Regions from separate parts of the Bacillus sp. UMB0893 genome, predicted to be linked through region 2. Evidence: riboswitches for the same ligand, from Rfam matches in the RefSeq annotation. Region 2 holds a riboswitch; each other region holds the start of a gene.
What was found. Region 2 has a riboswitch for S-adenosylmethionine ahead of CYJ36_RS00175 (bifunctional homocysteine S-methyltransferase/methylenetetrahydrofolate reductase). Riboswitches for the same ligand answer to the same signal wherever they lie in the genome.
Positions count from the first base shown of each region.

Region 1: linked by a shared signal. The riboswitch ahead of CYJ36_RS04460 (YezD family protein) and the one ahead of CYJ36_RS00175 (bifunctional homocysteine S-methyltransferase/methylenetetrahydrofolate reductase) in region 2 are both predicted to bind S-adenosylmethionine.
Region 3: linked by a shared signal. The riboswitch ahead of CYJ36_RS14165 (methionine ABC transporter ATP-binding protein) and the one ahead of CYJ36_RS00175 (bifunctional homocysteine S-methyltransferase/methylenetetrahydrofolate reductase) in region 2 are both predicted to bind S-adenosylmethionine.

Region 1 is NZ_PKLB01000001.1:873,274-878,932, forward strand. It holds gene pyrF (orotidine-5'-phosphate decarboxylase) at 1-309, shown strand, start outside; gene pyrE (orotate phosphoribosyltransferase) at 306-938, shown strand; gene CYJ36_RS04440 (hypothetical protein) at 972-1,256, opposite strand; gene CYJ36_RS24015 (hypothetical protein) at 1,331-1,483, opposite strand; gene CYJ36_RS24020 (hypothetical protein) at 1,530-1,850, opposite strand; gene CYJ36_RS24290 (hypothetical protein) at 1,870-1,995, opposite strand; partial or broken gene CYJ36_RS04455 (PadR family transcriptional regulator) at 1,996-2,326, opposite strand; SAM riboswitch class I at 2,516-2,621, shown strand; gene CYJ36_RS04460 (YezD family protein) at 2,732-2,875, shown strand; gene CYJ36_RS04465 (phosphoadenylyl-sulfate reductase) at 3,111-3,812, shown strand; gene CYJ36_RS04470 (inorganic phosphate transporter) at 3,837-4,889, shown strand; gene sat (sulfate adenylyltransferase) at 4,933-5,659, shown strand, end outside.
Region 2 is NZ_PKLB01000001.1:39,702-45,360, reverse strand. It holds gene CYJ36_RS23450 (hypothetical protein) at 166-303, opposite strand; gene CYJ36_RS00180 (YajQ family cyclic di-GMP-binding protein) at 476-967, shown strand; SAM riboswitch class I at 1,075-1,206, shown strand; gene CYJ36_RS00175 (bifunctional homocysteine S-methyltransferase/methylenetetrahydrofolate reductase) at 1,287-3,140, shown strand; gene metH (methionine synthase) at 3,133-5,659, shown strand, end outside.
Region 3 is NZ_PKLB01000006.1:107,935-113,593, forward strand. It holds gene sufC (Fe-S cluster assembly ATPase SufC) at 1-520, opposite strand, end outside; gene CYJ36_RS23705 (hypothetical protein) at 686-835, opposite strand; gene CYJ36_RS14150 (carboxymuconolactone decarboxylase family protein) at 1,042-1,410, opposite strand; gene CYJ36_RS14155 (MetQ/NlpA family ABC transporter substrate-binding protein) at 1,580-2,413, opposite strand; gene CYJ36_RS14160 (methionine ABC transporter permease) at 2,426-3,082, opposite strand; gene CYJ36_RS14165 (methionine ABC transporter ATP-binding protein) at 3,075-4,100, opposite strand; SAM riboswitch class I at 4,226-4,335, opposite strand; gene CYJ36_RS14170 (O-acetylhomoserine aminocarboxypropyltransferase/cysteine synthase family protein) at 4,576-5,659, opposite strand, start outside.

The DNA.
Region 1 (5,659 bases), 830 kb from region 2:
AAGGGATTGAATGAGACCGTACTGCACTATGCCAAACGTGCTTATGAAAATGGTCTTGACGGAGTTGTATGTTCAACGCTTGAAGTTCCGGAAATCTATAAGCATATGGACCGTACCTTCCTTACGATAACACCTGGCATCCGTATGGCCAGTGATTCACTTGATGATCAAGTCAGAGTAGCGACGCCTGAGAAAGCAAGAGGGCTTGGATCAAGCGCCATCGTAGTCGGAAGAAGCATTACGAAAGCTGAAAATCCTCATAAAGCATACTTGGAAATGAAAAACGCCTGGGAGGTTCTATCTGTATGAAACATCAAATTGCTGAACAGCTGCTGAAAATTGAAGCCGTCTTTTTAAGTCCGAATAATCCATTTACGTGGTCAAGCGGGCTTAAAGCACCAATCTATTGCGACAACCGTTTAACTTTATCCTATCCAGAGGTAAGAAATCAGATTGCAGCAGGCTTAACAAAGCTCATTCAAGAACATTATCCCGATGCTGAAATGATTGCAGGCACTGCAACAGCAGGTATTCCGCATGCTGCTTGGGTGAGTGATCTGCTTAATCTGCCGATGTGCTATGTCAGAAGCAAGCCAAAAGGCCATGGAAAAGGCAATCAAATCGAAGGAAAAGTACATGAAGGACAAAAGGTTGTAGTCGTTGAAGATTTAATTTCCACTGGCGGCAGTGTTGTTAAAGCTGTTCAGGCTTTAAGAGAGGCTGGGTGCGAGGTTGCTGGTGTTGTTTCAATCTTTACATATGAACTGCAAAAAGGAGCAGAGCAGCTTGCACACGAAAAAATAAATTCTGTCTCTTTAACCGATTATTCTGCATTGATCGAAGTAGCTTTAAACAATGGATCCATTGAAAAAGAGGATCATGAAAAACTAAAAAAATGGCGTGATAACCCGGCAACGGAAGAGTGGATGACTCTATAAAACAGTAAAAGCAAAGTCGCTGACTTTGCTTTTTTAATTGATCCAGATCATGATTGAGCTTGTAAATGCCGCCATACCTAATAGCAGGTATCCGGATCTGAACACCTTTTCCTTCCATTGTTCAGAAAAGACCTTGCTGCAAAACGACAAGCTAATGCTGCCAATCCATCCAAACAGATAAAACAGACCTGTCTGTTCTTCTTTTATTGAATGAAAACAGCCATGATCAACTTGTTTAATAAGAGCATAAGCAAGAGAGTAAGCACCTGCAATGAGACTGCAAATTGTAATGACAAAAGGAAATAGGATACAGATCACCTCAGAATAGTTTATAAATCTAGGCTGTTTTCACATTGATTGTAGTTTTTAGCAATATAAGTTTTCAGGTTATATTATGCATCTCTTAAATTGAAAATCCAGGCAAAAGACATGGCTATTAGCACGACTTCAGTCATGACGTATATCCATTGAGGCATAGGCGGGTTGGAAACAGCTGGGAAGTCAATAGCCGCAAAAAGAAAAACAGGAATCGTTATTACCAGCATACTTAATGCCAGCGGGAAAAGAATCATTTTCACTTTGCCATTTTTCTTAAATACAAAATGCTTGAATAAGAAAAAGATTGCTGTTGTAGCCATATGTTATAAAAAACAGAAAAGCAACAGAAAGTAAATTAGTTTCACCAATCATTTCAAGAAAGAATGGCAGGAACAGTCCATTTAGAATACCTTGTGTTAGAGAAAAAAATCTCACTGCTCCCATTCCAAAGAAAACAAAATCAAGTAATTTCAATTTCAGGTCAGGTTTTGTCATGTTTGAAATTAATTCCTTGCAGCAGGCTTCAAGATTGTCTTCAAATACGTCATTTGCTGACTTTCCATCCCTTTGTGCAAGAACTAAATGCTCAAGCAATTCTAATAATAGGTCCTTTTTATCTCTTTTTAGAACGTGAACTTGCTGAAATAAATAGGGACATATTTTCAAAAGCTGTTTTATTATCTTTTGTAAGCTTTTGCTGCAGAAGAGCCATTCTTTGTCTCATTTCCATTGTAGTCATTTATTCCTCCCCTTTTTGAAATAGCAAATTTGTAACAGGTTTCCTAATGTCAAGCCAGTCTTTTCTGATTGTTTTCAGCGAAGATCTCCCATCGTCAGTCAAAAAATAATACTTGCGGTTTGGTCCGTATCGGATTTTCTCATTTCACCTTGAATAAGCTTTTCCTATTGAAGACGCAGAAGCAGAGGATATATGCTTCCTTCACTAACAAATATAAAACCATGCTGTTCGAGCTTTTGCATTAATTCATAGCCATACACGTCTCTTTTTCATTGATGGCTAGGATACATCCCTCGAGGATGCCCTTTAAGAGCTGACTTGTAGTTGACAATCAATCACATCCTTTAATGGGTTGTATTGCAAAGCAGGTAATTTCAGCATTAGGAATAACGGAATTAATGTCAACACAAAATTTTCCATTTTGTTGTTTTTTAATGAAAAAATGAAATATTTTAATTCCTATCGAAAAACTAGGGTTGACATATAAAACAATTGTGATAAAATTTAGAAAAATATAATAAACTTATCCAGAGAGGCGAAGGGATCTGGCCCTGTGAAGCCCGGCAACCTGCTGAATGCAAGGTGCTAAATCCAGCAAAATGAAATCCCATTTTGGAAGATAAGGTAATCATGCCTGAACAGTCTTTCAAGTTGGAAGGCTTTTTTTATTTCTCAGATAATGATGCATTTCTCTGAAAACAAAACTAGCGGATAAGAAAAGAAGTGGGGGACTGCAATGGGAAATGAAGATCATCTTGAAGTCGTAATGGAAAGATTGCGTGAAATGCTGAAAACAATGAATTATGGTTCTGTTACCTTGATTGTACAGGATGGGAAAGTGATTCAGCTTGAGAAGAATGAAAAAGTAAGAATTAAATAGGCTCTTTTTGTAAACTTTGTTCTTTCATTAGTCCAGTTGGAATTGGGACTAAATTGATTCTGTATCTGCTTACTTGAAAAGAGCTGCGTCAACAAAAATCTTTTCGATCAAAAAAAGTAAATAATGTGCTGACTAGACAAACTAGAGGCATTTTAACAAAGCAGGGAATAAGGCCACTTGTTAAAATGCCTCTTTTTGCTTTGGCAGGACGTGTTATATAGAAGGGAAGTGTATTATGCTTACGTATGAAACATGGCAGGAGCCAACTATTGAGTTCGAGGTTGATGAAACATATAAAGCTGCTTTAAACGTTTTAAAATGGAGCTATGATCATTATGGCGAAGATATCGTTTATGCATGCAGCTTTGGCATTGAGGGCATTGTACTGGTGGATTTAATATCAAAGGTCCGGCCTGATGCTACAATCGTTTTCCTGGATACAGACGTTCATTTCAAAGAAACGTATGAAACGATAGATCGTGTAAAGGAAAAGTATCCTGAATTGAATATCATCATGAAAAAGCCCAGCCTCACCCTGGAAGAGCAGGCAGCAGAATTTGGAGATAAATTATGGGAAAGCAATCCAAATCAATGCTGTCAAATCAGAAAACTTACACCTCTGAATGAAACGCTATCAGAGTCAGAAGCATGGATCTCAGGACTGCGCCGCGAACAATCTGAAACAAGGAAGAATGTACAATTTATTAACCGGGATGACAAATTTAAATCCGTTAAAATATGTCCGTTAATCCATTGGACATGGAAAGATGTTTGGCGGTATGCACACAAGAATGATCTGCCATACAACCCACTTCATGACAATGGCTATCCTAGCATAGGCTGCTCACATTGCACTGCACCAGCGTTCAATGCCGATGATCTGCGTTCTGGAAGATGGAGCGGGCAAGGTAAAACAGAGTGCGGATTACATGGATAAGGAGTCTGCCTCGTGCTTGAAATAATGGCTCTTGTCATTAGTCTCTTTTTTGCAATGAATATCGGTGCAAGCGGTGCTGCAGCCTCAATGGGAGTTGCTTATGGGTCAGGTGCAGTCCCAAAAGCACGGTATGCACTTTTAATATGTGCAGCCGGCGTCTTTTTAGGAGCTGTCCTCGGAGGAGGAGAGGTCGTAAAAACGATCAGCTCCGGCATCATTCCGCAGGATATCATTAATGTAAAAATTGTGCTGATAATCATTGTTTCCGCAACAAGTTCATTGTTTTTTGCAAACTTGCTCGGCATACCGCTTTCTACCAGTGAGGTAACAGTTGGTGCGGTTGTGGGAGTAGGAATTGCCTATCAGGTTTTATATGTAAATTCATTGCTGGTCATCATGCTTTTTTGGATTATTGTTCCAGTTGCTGCATTTTGCTTAGCCTGGCTATTCGGAAAAGGGTTATATGTTATACAGAATAAGGGATTTTTGCATGATCACCCCAGGCTTACAATTGTTTTAATTCTTGCCGGCTTTTTAGAAGCATTTTCAGCGGGGATGAACAATGTTGCAAACGCAGTAGGACCTCTTGTAGGGGCAGGGATGATTTCAGTAACAAAAGGAATTTGGATAGGCGGGGCATTTGTTGCATTAGGAGCCATTTTCCTTGGAAAAAAAGTATTGGAAACAAATGGGAAGAAAATAACGAGATACTCAAAGCCGGAAGGAATATTGATTTCGGGTACGGGTGCTGCACTAGTTATTGTAAGTTCAATATTTGGATTGCCAGTTCCCCTTACTCAAGTTACATCTTCAGCTATCATTGGACTTGGCATGGCAAAGAACGGCAGTGAGATTCTTCATAAGCATATCGTGAAGAAGATTATCCGGATCTGGATTGTCTCTCCGTTATTTTCTCTTGCAATCTCTTATTTTTTAGTTAAATTATTTTTAGAAAGTGACATCTATTCAATTGTAGTCCTTGTAAGTGTCATGCTTGCAACCTTGGGAGCCATTAGCTTGATGAGGGCAATGAGGGATGAAAAGCGGGCAGTACACGAAGAAGGCGGAGGAATTTAGCATTAAAACCAATTAAAATGGTATGTTTAGGAGGAAAAAAGAAATGAGTTTACAGCCGCACGGAGGTTTATTAATACAAGCGTATTACCCAGAAGAACAATCTCAGGAGATTCATAAAGAAATTGAAATCGATGCAATGGCACTAAGTGATCTGGAATTAATCGGGATCGGAGCATACAGCCCGCTTGAAGGTTTTCTTACAAAAAAAGATTATGAGCAGGTCGTAGAGAATATGAGGCTTGCCTCAGGGACGGTTTGGAGCATCCCAATCACATTGCCTGTTTCAAGAGAAACCAGTAAGCAATTAATATCAGGGGAAAAGGTCAAGCTCAATTACAAAGGTGAAATTTATGGGCTCATCCAGGTTGAAGATGTATATGAACCGGATAAAGAAAAAGAAGCCATTAATGTATATGGAACATCAGATATTGCACATCCAGGTGTGAAAAAAATGCACGAAAGGAATGAAGTCTATGTAGGCGGGAAAATCACTCTGCTAAAAAGACCTGAAAAGCCTTTTAAACAATACACGTTTGACCCAATCGAAATGAGAGAAATCTTTAAAAGCAAGGGCTGGAAAACTGTTGTCGGGTTCCAGACAAGAAATCCTGTGCACAGAGCACATGAATATATCCAGAAATCAGCACTTGAAACAGTAGATGGCTTATTTTTAAATCCGCTTGTCGGCGAAACAAAGTCAGACGATATATCAGCTGAAATCAGGATGGAAAGCTATGAGGTTCTTCTGCGGAATTACTATCCGGAAGATC
Region 2 (5,659 bases):
TATAGGGTGCTTCTAATTATATTTTGAAATTGCAGCGGCATTTTATGCGCCGACAAATTTGAGCGGTCCTACACCGCCAGACTGCTTTGTAACAACGGGTCCATTAATGAAGTTAAAATCGACTTTTTAGTCGAATCGTTGGCTAAACAGGCATTCCGCACTTCATTATTGGCCGGCTCCATCGCCCAACTCCTCGGTCACAACTGTGCTGCCGGTAAAGGCAAAACCGGACTTCTCAGGCAAATCCTTCTTTGCCTGTCTGGCTAAACAGGCGATTCTGTACTTCGTTTTGTCCGGCTCCATCGCCTAACCCCTCGGTCACAACGGTGCTGACGGTGAAGTCAAAACCGGACTTCTCCGTCAGCCCCTTTTGTGCCTTTCGGGGCTAAACAGGCGATTCCGCACTTCATTAGTTGTTATGCTCTGTTTATTCTACTATAATCTATAGATAATATAAACTTTTGGGAGGATTCTTATGGCGAAAGATAGTTCGTTTGATATTGTATCAAAGGTAGACATGCCTGAAGTGACAAATGCGATTACGATGACAATGAAGGAAATCGGCACGCGCTATGACTTCAAAGGCAGCAAAAGCAGCATTTCTTTGGAAAAAGAAGAGCTTGTATTAATTTCTGATGATGAGTTTAAAATGGATCAGTTAAAGGATGTCTTTATTTCTAAATTAATTAAGCGCAATGTAGCAACAAGAAATATTGATTACGGGAAAATTGAAGGTGCATCCGGCGGAACGATCAGGCAGCGTGCTAAGCTTGTTCAAGGAATTGATAAAGATAATGCAAAAAAGATTAATGCCATTATTAAAAACTCCGGATTGAAAGTAAAAACTCAAGTCCAGGACGATCAAGTACGTGTTACCGGAAAAAATAAGGATGATCTTCAGCAAGTGATTGCAGCTGTTCGGGGAGCGGATTTGCCGATTGATGTTCAATTCATAAATTTCCGTTAAAATTCCCCTTCTATTCAGAAAACTTTTACTTTTGTATTGAATCTCATCGAAAAAACATGTAAATTAGATATAATATCTTTTCACATGCAAAATTTCATATTTCAACATTCTTATCTAGAGAAGCTGAGGGACTGGCCCTTTGAAGCTTCAGCAACCTGGCATAATGAGAGGATCTGTAATCAGCAGAGAGCTCATTCCAAGGTGCTAATTCCAGCGATGCAACCATCGAACGATAAGAAGAAGTCCTGAACGTTCAAAAGTCTTCTTCTTGGAAGGCTTTTTTTGTTTTTCTTTCACTGTTTAGAGGAGGCTTGGAAGCATGACACTTTTAGAAGATTTAAAGAACAGGATCCTTATAGGCGACGGAGCCATGGGAACACTCCTATACTCACACGGAGTAGATCGATGTTTTGAGGAATTAAACCTGTCAAAGCCAGATGAAATATTAAATGTTCATAAGGCTTACATTGAAGCTGGCGCAGATGTGATTCAAACGAACACTTACGGAGCCAATTATATTAAATTATCAAGATATGGACTCGAAGATGACGTGAGATCCATCAATCGGCAGGCCGTTCAGATCGCAAAAAAAGCAGCCGCGAACAAGAAAGCTTATATTCTCGGAACCATTGGAGGGGTTCGTGCCTTCAAAAAAAGCGCTCATTCACTTGAGGAGATTAAACGGAACTTCCGAGAGCAGCTCTACCTTTTATTGAACGAAGAAGTAGAAGGACTATTGCTTGAAACTTATTATGATCTAGAAGAAATAAAAACAGTTTTAGAGATTGCCAGAAAAGAAACGAATATCCCAATAATCACGAATATTTCACTTCATGAAATTGGTGTTTTACAGGATGGAACCCCGCTTCATGAAGGCCTTCTTCAGCTAGAAGCACTTGGTGCAGATGTTGTTGGACTGAATTGCAGACTCGGCCCTTATCATATGCTTTCATCATTAGAAGAAATTCCGCTTCCTGATAAAGCTTATTTGTCCGTCTATCCGAACAGCAGCTTGCCGACTCTAGAAGAAGGCAGACTTGTCTACGGCTCAGGGGAAAAATATTTCGCCGAAAGTGCACTCGCTTTTCGAAATCAAGGAGCAAGACTGATTGGGGGATGCTGCGGCACGACACCAAAACATATTGGAGCAATGGCAAAAGCATTAAAAGGGCTTCCTCCTGTCACAGAAAAAAAGGTAAAAATACGGAAAGAAGAAATTTCTGTTACTTCTGCCGCTGAACGGAAATATCCTCCGCTGCAGGAAATGGTTAAAGAGAAACGTTCTTTGATTGTAGAACTTGATCCCCCAAAAAAACTTGGAATCGATAAGTTTTTAAAAGGGGCAAAAGCCTTGCAAACTGCCGGTATTGATGCTTTAACGCTTGCAGATAATTCACTTGCCTCACCGCGTATAAGCAACGTTGCTGTCGGCTCCATTGTCCAGCAGTCGCTAGGGCTTCGCTCACTGATTCATATCACCTGCCGTGACCGTAACCTAATCGGCCTGCAGTCACATTTAATGGGTCTTCATACGTTAGGTCTTACAGACGTGCTTGCCATTACAGGGGATCCATCGAAAATCGGTGATTTTCCAGGAGCTACATCAGTTTATGATCTTTCATCGTTTGATTTGATCAGCTTAATTAAACAATTTAATGACGGACTTTCCTATTCAGGAAAACCGCTTGGAGAAAAAACAAATTTCTCTGTTGCGGCAGCCTTTAATCCAAATGTGAAATATCTTGATAAAGCCGTGAAAAGACTAGAGAAGAAAATCGCGTGCGGAGCAGACTATTTTATTTCCCAGCCAATTTATTCAGAATCACAGCTGGTCGATGTTTACGAAGAAACGAAGCATCTTAAAGTGCCAATATATATAGGCATCATGCCGCTTACGAGCAGCCGGAATGCAGAGTTTATTCATAATGAAATTCCCGGCATCACATTATCAGACAGCATCAGAGAAACAATGGCTCAGGCAGGTGATGACCGCGCAAAAGCTTATCAGGAAGGATTAGCCATTGCTAAAAGGCTAATTGATGCTGCATTTGACTTATTTAATGGTATCTACTTAATCACACCATTTCTAAACTATGAATTAACAGTTGAACTGACAAACTACATCCATATGAAACAATCTGAGGTCAATGAAAGGAAGATTACGCATGTTTGATATAAAAAAGCAGCTAGAGAAAAAAATCCTCGTTCTTGATGGAGCGATGGGCACCATGATACAAGATGCAAATCTTTCTGCAGCTGATTTCGGCGGTGAAGAATATGATGGCTGCAATGAATACTTAACAATAACGGCACCAAATGTAATCGAATCGATTCATGAAGCTTACCTGGAAGCAAAAGCAGATATTATTGAAACCAATACATTTGGAGCAACCAAAATAGTCCTTGATGAGTATGATCTTGGTCATCTCTCGTTCGAATTAAATAAGAAAGCAGCAGAAATCGCAAAAAAAGCAGCAGAAAAATATTCAACAGAAGAATGGCCGCGTTATGTTGCAGGCTCAATGGGACCAACGACCAAAACGCTCTCTGTAACCGGCGGTGCTACGTTTGAAGAACTGATTCAGAATTACGAGGAACAGACGCTTGGTCTGCTTGCCGGCGGTGTTGATTTGCTTTTGCTCGAAACAAGTCAGGATTTATTGAATGTAAAAGCAGGTTTTCTCGGAATCAAACGAGCCTTTGATAATGCAGGAAAAGAAGTTCCGCTGATGATTTCTGGAACAATCGAGCCAATGGGAACAACACTCGCAGGTCAGGATATTGAGGCCTTTTTCATCTCCCTAGAGCATATGAAGCCATTATCTGTAGGACTTAACTGTGCAACAGGGCCTGAGTTTATGACTGATCACATCAGAACGTTATCAGGTATGGCACATACAGCTGTCAGCTGTTATCCGAATGCCGGTCTGCCTGATGAAGAAGGCAATTATCACGAATCACCGCGATCTCTTGCTCAAAAAGTGAAGGGATTTGCGGAACAGGGCTGGCTGAACATTGTCGGCGGCTGCTGCGGCACAACCCCTGCACACATCACTGCAATAGCGGATGCCGTTAGTGAGCTTCAGCCAAGGTCAGTGCCGGATCGTGACCCTGCCCATACTGTATCTGGAATAGACCCGCTTATCTATGATGATTCCATGCGTCCTCTCTTCGTAGGAGAACGGACAAATGTCATTGGCTCTAGAAAATTCAAGAGATTAATAGCCGAGCAGAAATTTGAAGAAGCTGCCGAAATAGCCCGTGCCCAAGTAAAAAATGGCGCCCATGTCATTGATATCTGTCTTGCAGACCCAGATCGCGAAGAATTAGAAGATATGGAAGCATTTATGAAAGAAGTCACGAAAAAAGTAAAAGCACCGCTTGTCATCGATTCAACGGATGAAAAAGTCATTGAAAAGGCGCTTGCTTATTCACAAGGGAAAGTGATCATCAATTCCATCAATCTAGAAGACGGTGAAGAGAGATTTGATGCAGTAGTCCCTCTCATTCACAAATACGGAGCAGCTGTTGTTGTCGGCACGATAGATGAAAAAGGAATGGCGCTGACGGCTGAACAAAAGGTTGATATTGCCGTCCGTTCCTTTGAATTATTGACAGAGAAGCATGGCTTACACCCATCTGATATCATATTTGATCCGCTCGTTTTCCCAGTTGGAACTGGAGATGCACAATATATTGGCTCAGCTGAAGAAACAATAAAAGGAATTCGGCTAATAAAAGAACGATTGCCGCATTGCTTAACCATTCTTGGTGTCAGCAATGTTTCATTCGGCCTCCCCCCCGTTGGCCGGGAAGTCCTGAATGCCGTGTATTTATACCATTGCACACAAGCAGGACTAGATTATGCCATCGTGAATACTGAAAAACTTGAGCGTTTTGCTTCAATTCCTAAAGAGGAAATTGAAATGGCAGAAACACTGCTTTTCAGCACAAATGACGAAACATTGGCAACGTTCACGAACCACTATAGAGGAAAAAAGAAAACCGCCAAAAAACCGGTTCAATCCTTGCCGTTAGAAGAACGTCTTGCTCAATACGTCGTTGAAGGAACAAAAGAAGGCCTGCTTGCAGATCTTGAGATTGCCTTAAAAGAGTACAACACACCTCTTGATATCATAAACGGTCCACTCATGAAAGGCATGGCAGAGGTTGGGGAGTTATTTAATACAAACCAGCTGATTGTAGCCGAAGTACTCCAAAGCGCAGAAGTTATGAAAGCTTCTGTCTCCTTTTTAGAGAAGTATATGGAGAAAAAGGATGACAGCGGCAAAGGCAAGATTCTGCTTGCAACCGTTAAAGGAGACGTTCATGATATTGGGAAAAATCTTGTCGACATTATTTTGAGCAACAATGGCTATAAGGTCGTGGACTTAGGCATTAAAGTGACACCTCAGGATCTGATTCTGGCAGTTAAAAAAGAAAATCCGGATATCGTTGGACTTTCGGGCCTTCTCGTTAAATCCGCACAGCAAATGGTACTGACCGCGCAGGATTTAAAGGAAGCTGAAATATCTGTGCCAATCATGGTTGGCGGAGCGGCTCTTTCGAGAAAATTTGCTGATGGCAAAATTGCTCCACAGTATAACGGTCCCGTTATTTATGCAAAAGACGCGATGGATGGATTATCACTGGCAAACAGAATCAGAGTGGATCCATCACAATTCAAGAAAA
Region 3 (5,659 bases), on a different contig from region 2:
TTTCATCAAGAATGGCAATCTTAGGCTCGATCATCATTAATTGAAGAATTTCATTGCGTTTTTTCTCTCCGCCTGAAAATCCTTCATTTAGATAGCGCTGTGCCATATCAGGATCCATCTCAAGGAATTCCATATTAGCATCCATTTTGCGGATGAATTTCATTAATGAGATTTCTTCACCTTCTTCTTTTCGTGCATTAATAGAAGAACGAAGGAAATCGGCATTTGTAACACCGCTGATTTCACTTGGGTATTGCATAGCTAAAAACAGACCTGCACGAGCGCGCTCATCTACTTCCATTTCAAGAACATCTTCACCATCAAGAGTAATGCTTCCTTGTGTGACTTCATACTTAGGATGCCCCATGATAGCAGATGATAATGTAGATTTACCAGTACCGTTTGGTCCCATGATCGCATGGAACTCGCCGCCTTTTATTTCAAGGTTTACACCTTTTAAAATTTCTTTCCCGTCAATTGCAACGTGTAAATCTTTAATAACTAAAGTAGAACCTGCCATAAATAACTATACCTCCAATAATCTATATAATCTCAATTTAATCATTCTCATTTTATTCTCATTCTAATTTTATAACAAATGAAATGTGAACACAACTTTTTCGGAGGCATTCATAATAAATAAAGAAAGGAATCAGTCTAAGACTGATTCCTTTCAAATTGTATCTTAATTCATTTTGCGTTCTAAAACTGCAAAGATCATTTTGCTCTTTTGATAATCTTTTTCACGATTCTTTTCTACTTCCATACGCTTTTCATGGTTTCTGCTGTAAACCGCATATCCCATTCCATGAGATTGCATTAACGCTTTTTCCATTTCTGCTGTGTAATTCAAATCAAGCTTTTGCTGACTTGCGTAGATAATGAATCAATCCCTTCAATCAATATAAATTAATTTTACCACCTGGGCAATTATGCCTCAAACTTCAAATGAATTGATATACAGGGATCACGTATCCTGAGCCTTCACCTATGCATTTAAGAATGGATTTATATTTAAATGCTCAAGCATGCTCAAAAATGCTATTGCTTAAGCTGATTGAGTTCTGTTATGCACTCTTGAACTAATGTGACGGATTGGCTCATAGCCGCTCCCCCGCCGAATGCAGCTGTCACTCCAACTGTTTCCAGAATTTCTTGTTCACTTGCTCCTTGATCCAGACATCCTTTTGTATGGTAAATGATGCAATATTCATCTTGCGAATAAATGCTGATGCCAAGAGCAATTAATTGTTTTTCTTTTTGCGAGAGCGTTCCTTCTTTAAAGCATTCTTGAGTAAAATCATTATAGAGACTTGCAAGCTCAGGCATTTTTTCCGTAAATATACCGAGACCCTCTTTGTAATTATGCAATGCTGCTTCACTAGAATTTCCGGCTTCAAATTGCTGCATCTTTTCAGCTCCATTCCTAATATTAATCATCGTTAGTATGCAAAAAAGAATGGAGATGTATGCGTAAAAGATCCTTCGAATCGCAGTTTATTCCTAATTTCTTCTATATTATATAGAAGAGTTTTTCATATAAAACAAGAGCATCCTTTAAAGGATGCTCTCTTGGTTCTTATTCTCCATCAACAGGCACGACTGCCCCTTCATATTTCTCTTCAATAAATGATTGAATTTCTTTTGAATGAAGAACCTCTACTAACGCTTTGATTTCTTCTTTGTTTTCGTCACCTTTGCGGACGGTTATGATGTTTACATAAGGTGATTCTGATCCTTCAAGTGCAATTGCATCCTTTTGCGGATTTAATCCGGCACCGATTGCATAGTTTGTATTGATTAAGACAGCATCGCCTTCATCGTTGTTATATGCCTGAGGAAGGATACTCGCTTCTACATCAGCTTTAAACTTAAGATTTTTTTTGTTTTCATCAATATCATCTACAGTTGCAGTTGTTTTATCTACGCCTTCTTTAATTGTGATTAAACCTTCGCTTTCAAGCAATGAAAGCATACGGCCATGGTCAGCTACAGAATTACTCATGATAATTGTGCCGCCTTCAGGAATATCATCCAGTGACTTATGTTTTTTAGAGTAAACACCGATTGGTTCGATATGAATTCCGCCGGCATTAACAAAATCATAGTCTTTGTTTTCAGCCATTTGAGACTCTAAATAAGGAATATGCTGAAAATAGTTTGCATCAATTTCTTTGCTTGCCAATGATTTATTAGGTAAGATGTAGTCTTGGAAAGGTACGATATCCAATTCGATGCCTTTTTCTTCAAGCAATGGCTGTGCTTCTTCTAAAATTTCTGCGTGAGGAACGTTTGAAGCACCAATTTTCAGCGTTTTTGTTTCTTCACCTTCTCCATTTCCTCCTCCTGAACCGCAAGCGGCAAGAGCGAAAGCAGATGTTGCAAATACAGCACTTAATAATAACTTTTTCATAATAAATCCTCCCTATCGTTTATCCATTTTTGATGTTATAAAATCTCCAATAAATTGGATGATAAATACGATGACTAAGATTAAGATTGTTGCAATCATGGTAACTGCATTATTATTTCTTTGGAATCCTTCGAGAAATGCAAGGTTGCCTAGGCCGCCTGCTCCTACTACCCCTGCCATGGCTGTATATCCAACGAGTGCAATGGCAGTAACTGTAATTCCGGAAATGAGAGCCGGCAAGGATTCAGGTATAAGAACTTTCCAGATAATCGTCGAAGTTTTTGCTCCCATTGATCTTGCAGCCTCAATGACACCTTTATCGATTTCACGGAGTGCAATTTCGACCATCCGGCCGTAAAATGGCGCAGCGCCTATTATTAATGCCGGCAAAGCAGCCTTCGCTCCAAGGAATGTATCAAGAATTGCTTTTGTAAACGGAATAAGCAGGATAATCAGCAAGATAAATGGAATCGAGCGAAAAATATTTACAAAAGCGGCGATCACAACATTTATTGCTTTGTTTTCCCAAATTCCGCCTTTTGATGTTAAGAATAATAAGAGTCCAAGTAATATTCCCAAGATAAAGGTAGCTGCTACTGAAAAGCCAGTCATGAATAACGTTTCACTTGTAGCTTCCCATACATTTTCCCATCTAACATTTTCAAACATTCGCAATCACCTCCACTTCAACTTCCTGACTGCGAATAAAAGCCATTGCTTTATTTAATTCTTCAATTTCGCCATCCATATGAATTAACAATGTTCCATATGATCCGCTTTGAGTTTGCGAGATTTTACCCTGCAGAATATTGACTTCAATGCTGTGCTGACGAATGAGATTCGTAATCAGCGGGCTCTCTGTTGAATCACCTACAAACGTTAATTGAATGACTGGACCTTTTGTATATTTTTCAAGAATGAGCTCCATCGTTTCTTGTGTATCATCAGGTTCTGTTATTTGCTTAACGAAGCGTTTCGTAATCGGCTGCTGCGGTCTTCTGAATACATCCAGCACTTCACCCTGTTCCACGATTTTGCCGTTTTCCATGACGGCAACACGATGGCAGATTTTACGGATAACATGCATTTCATGTGTAATTAAAACGATTGTTAAACCAAGTCTTTCATTAATATCAACAAGCAGGTCAAGAATTGAATCTGTTGTTTGAGGATCTAATGCAGATGTCGCCTCATCGCAAAGCAGCACTTTAGGGTTATTTGCAAGTGCCCTCGCAATCCCAACACGCTGCTTTTGTCCTCCACTCAGCTGAGATGGATAAGCATCTTCTCTTCCCTCGAGCCCGACAAGCTTAATAAGTTCATCTACGCGTTTTTGTCTCTGTTCTTTTTTGACACCTGCAATCTCCAATGGAAACGAAATGTTTTCCCGCACCGTTCTAGACCATAACAGATTAAAATGCTGAAATATCATGCTTATTTCATGTCTTGCTTTTCTCAGCTCGGCACCGCTGATTTTATCGATCTGCCGCCCTGCCACCTGAATGGATCCAGCAGAAGGTTTTTCAAGACCGTTCAGCAGTCGGATAAGGGAGCTTTTTCCTGCTCCGCTATAACCGATAATTCCAAAAATTTCACCTTGTTTTATATCTAAGGCAACCGAATCAACAGCTGTTACATTTCCATTTTTTGATTGAAATACCTTCCGGACATCCTTTAATGTAATCATTCCTTCACCTCTTCCCAAATTGCACTCACTATCATTTTGTACGAAACTTAAGAGGTTCATGTTATTAAACTAAAAAAGCCTTTCTGCAAAAATGAGCAGAAAGGCATATCTATAGAAGAACCTTTCTCTCATCTTTCAAAGCTGTTATAAGCTTTGAGTGAATTGGCACCTTTTCAATAAAATTGACGGTTGCCGGGCTTCGCAGGGCACTTCCCTCCACCTCTCTGGATAAGAGTCAAACAATATATTTAGTTAATATTCATTAAATTTAGTGAGTTTGTAGTACGAGAGTGATTTTATCATGTGTCAAAAGCCAGTGTCAAGAACAAAAGCGCAGGCGACTTGATCAGCCTGCTGAAAAAATAGAAAATTCAAAGGAATGCGGCTTTTTCACAATGAGCCGGACACTGTAGCTGGATGTGGATAACCTTATTATCTTTTCTTAAGTCATTCCTAACATCAATAAGCTGTTTTATCATTGAGAGTAGACGGATGATTTATTAAATGATTTCATTCCCGTTGCCTTGAAAATTGCCTGATCAAGATCTTCTTTGAGGTCATCGATATGCTCAATTCCAACAGATAAACGAATCAAATCCTCTGAAACTCCCGATTTTTGCAGCCCTTCTTCGCTTAGCTGCTGATGAGTCGTACTTGCCGGGTGAATGATTAAGCTTTTCGCATCACCAACATTTGCCACATGAGACCAAAGGTTGACCGAATTAATGACTTTAGCTCCCGCTGCACGGCCACCCTCAATCCCAAAAACTACAACTGCCCCTGCTCCTTTAGCTAAGTATTTAACTGCACGTGCTTTATCAGGATGCTGCTCATCTTCAGGATAAAGAACCCATTTAACTGCAGGATGTTCTTTTAAATATTGAACGATCTTTCTTGTATTAAAAATATGCTCCTTCATTCTTACATGAAGGGTTTCAAGGCCAAGATTAAATTGAAAAGCATTAAAAGGGCTGATTGCCGGACCTAAATCACGAAGTAATTGAACACGTGCCTTTACGATAAACGCAGCCTCTGGCAATGCCTCTGCATAAACGAGATTGTGGTAGCTTGGATCTGGTGAAATGAAGCCGGGAAACTTCTTACTATTCCAATCAAATTTCCCTCCATCTACAATAATGCCGCCAAGTGTTGTTCCATTTCCAAGCAGCCATTTCGTTGCTGAATGGATGACAATATCAGCTCCATGTTCAATTGGCCTGCATAAATAAGGGGTTGCAAATGTATTATCAATAATCAATGGAATCCCTGCTTCATGGGCAATTTTCGCAACAGCCTCTATATCAAGAACCTGCAAACTTGGATTTCCGATCGTTTCTGCAAATATTGCTTTTGTTTTAGGAGTGATGGCATTACGGAAATTCTCCGGATCTTCCGCATTAACAAATTTCGTTTGAATTCCATATCTAGGGAGTGTTGTTTCGAAAAGGTTATAAGTACCTCCATACAGACTTGATGCAGAGACAATTTCATCCCCTGCTCCTGCAATATTTAAAACAGCCAGTGTAATTGCAGCCATCCCGCTTGCAACCGCCAAACTG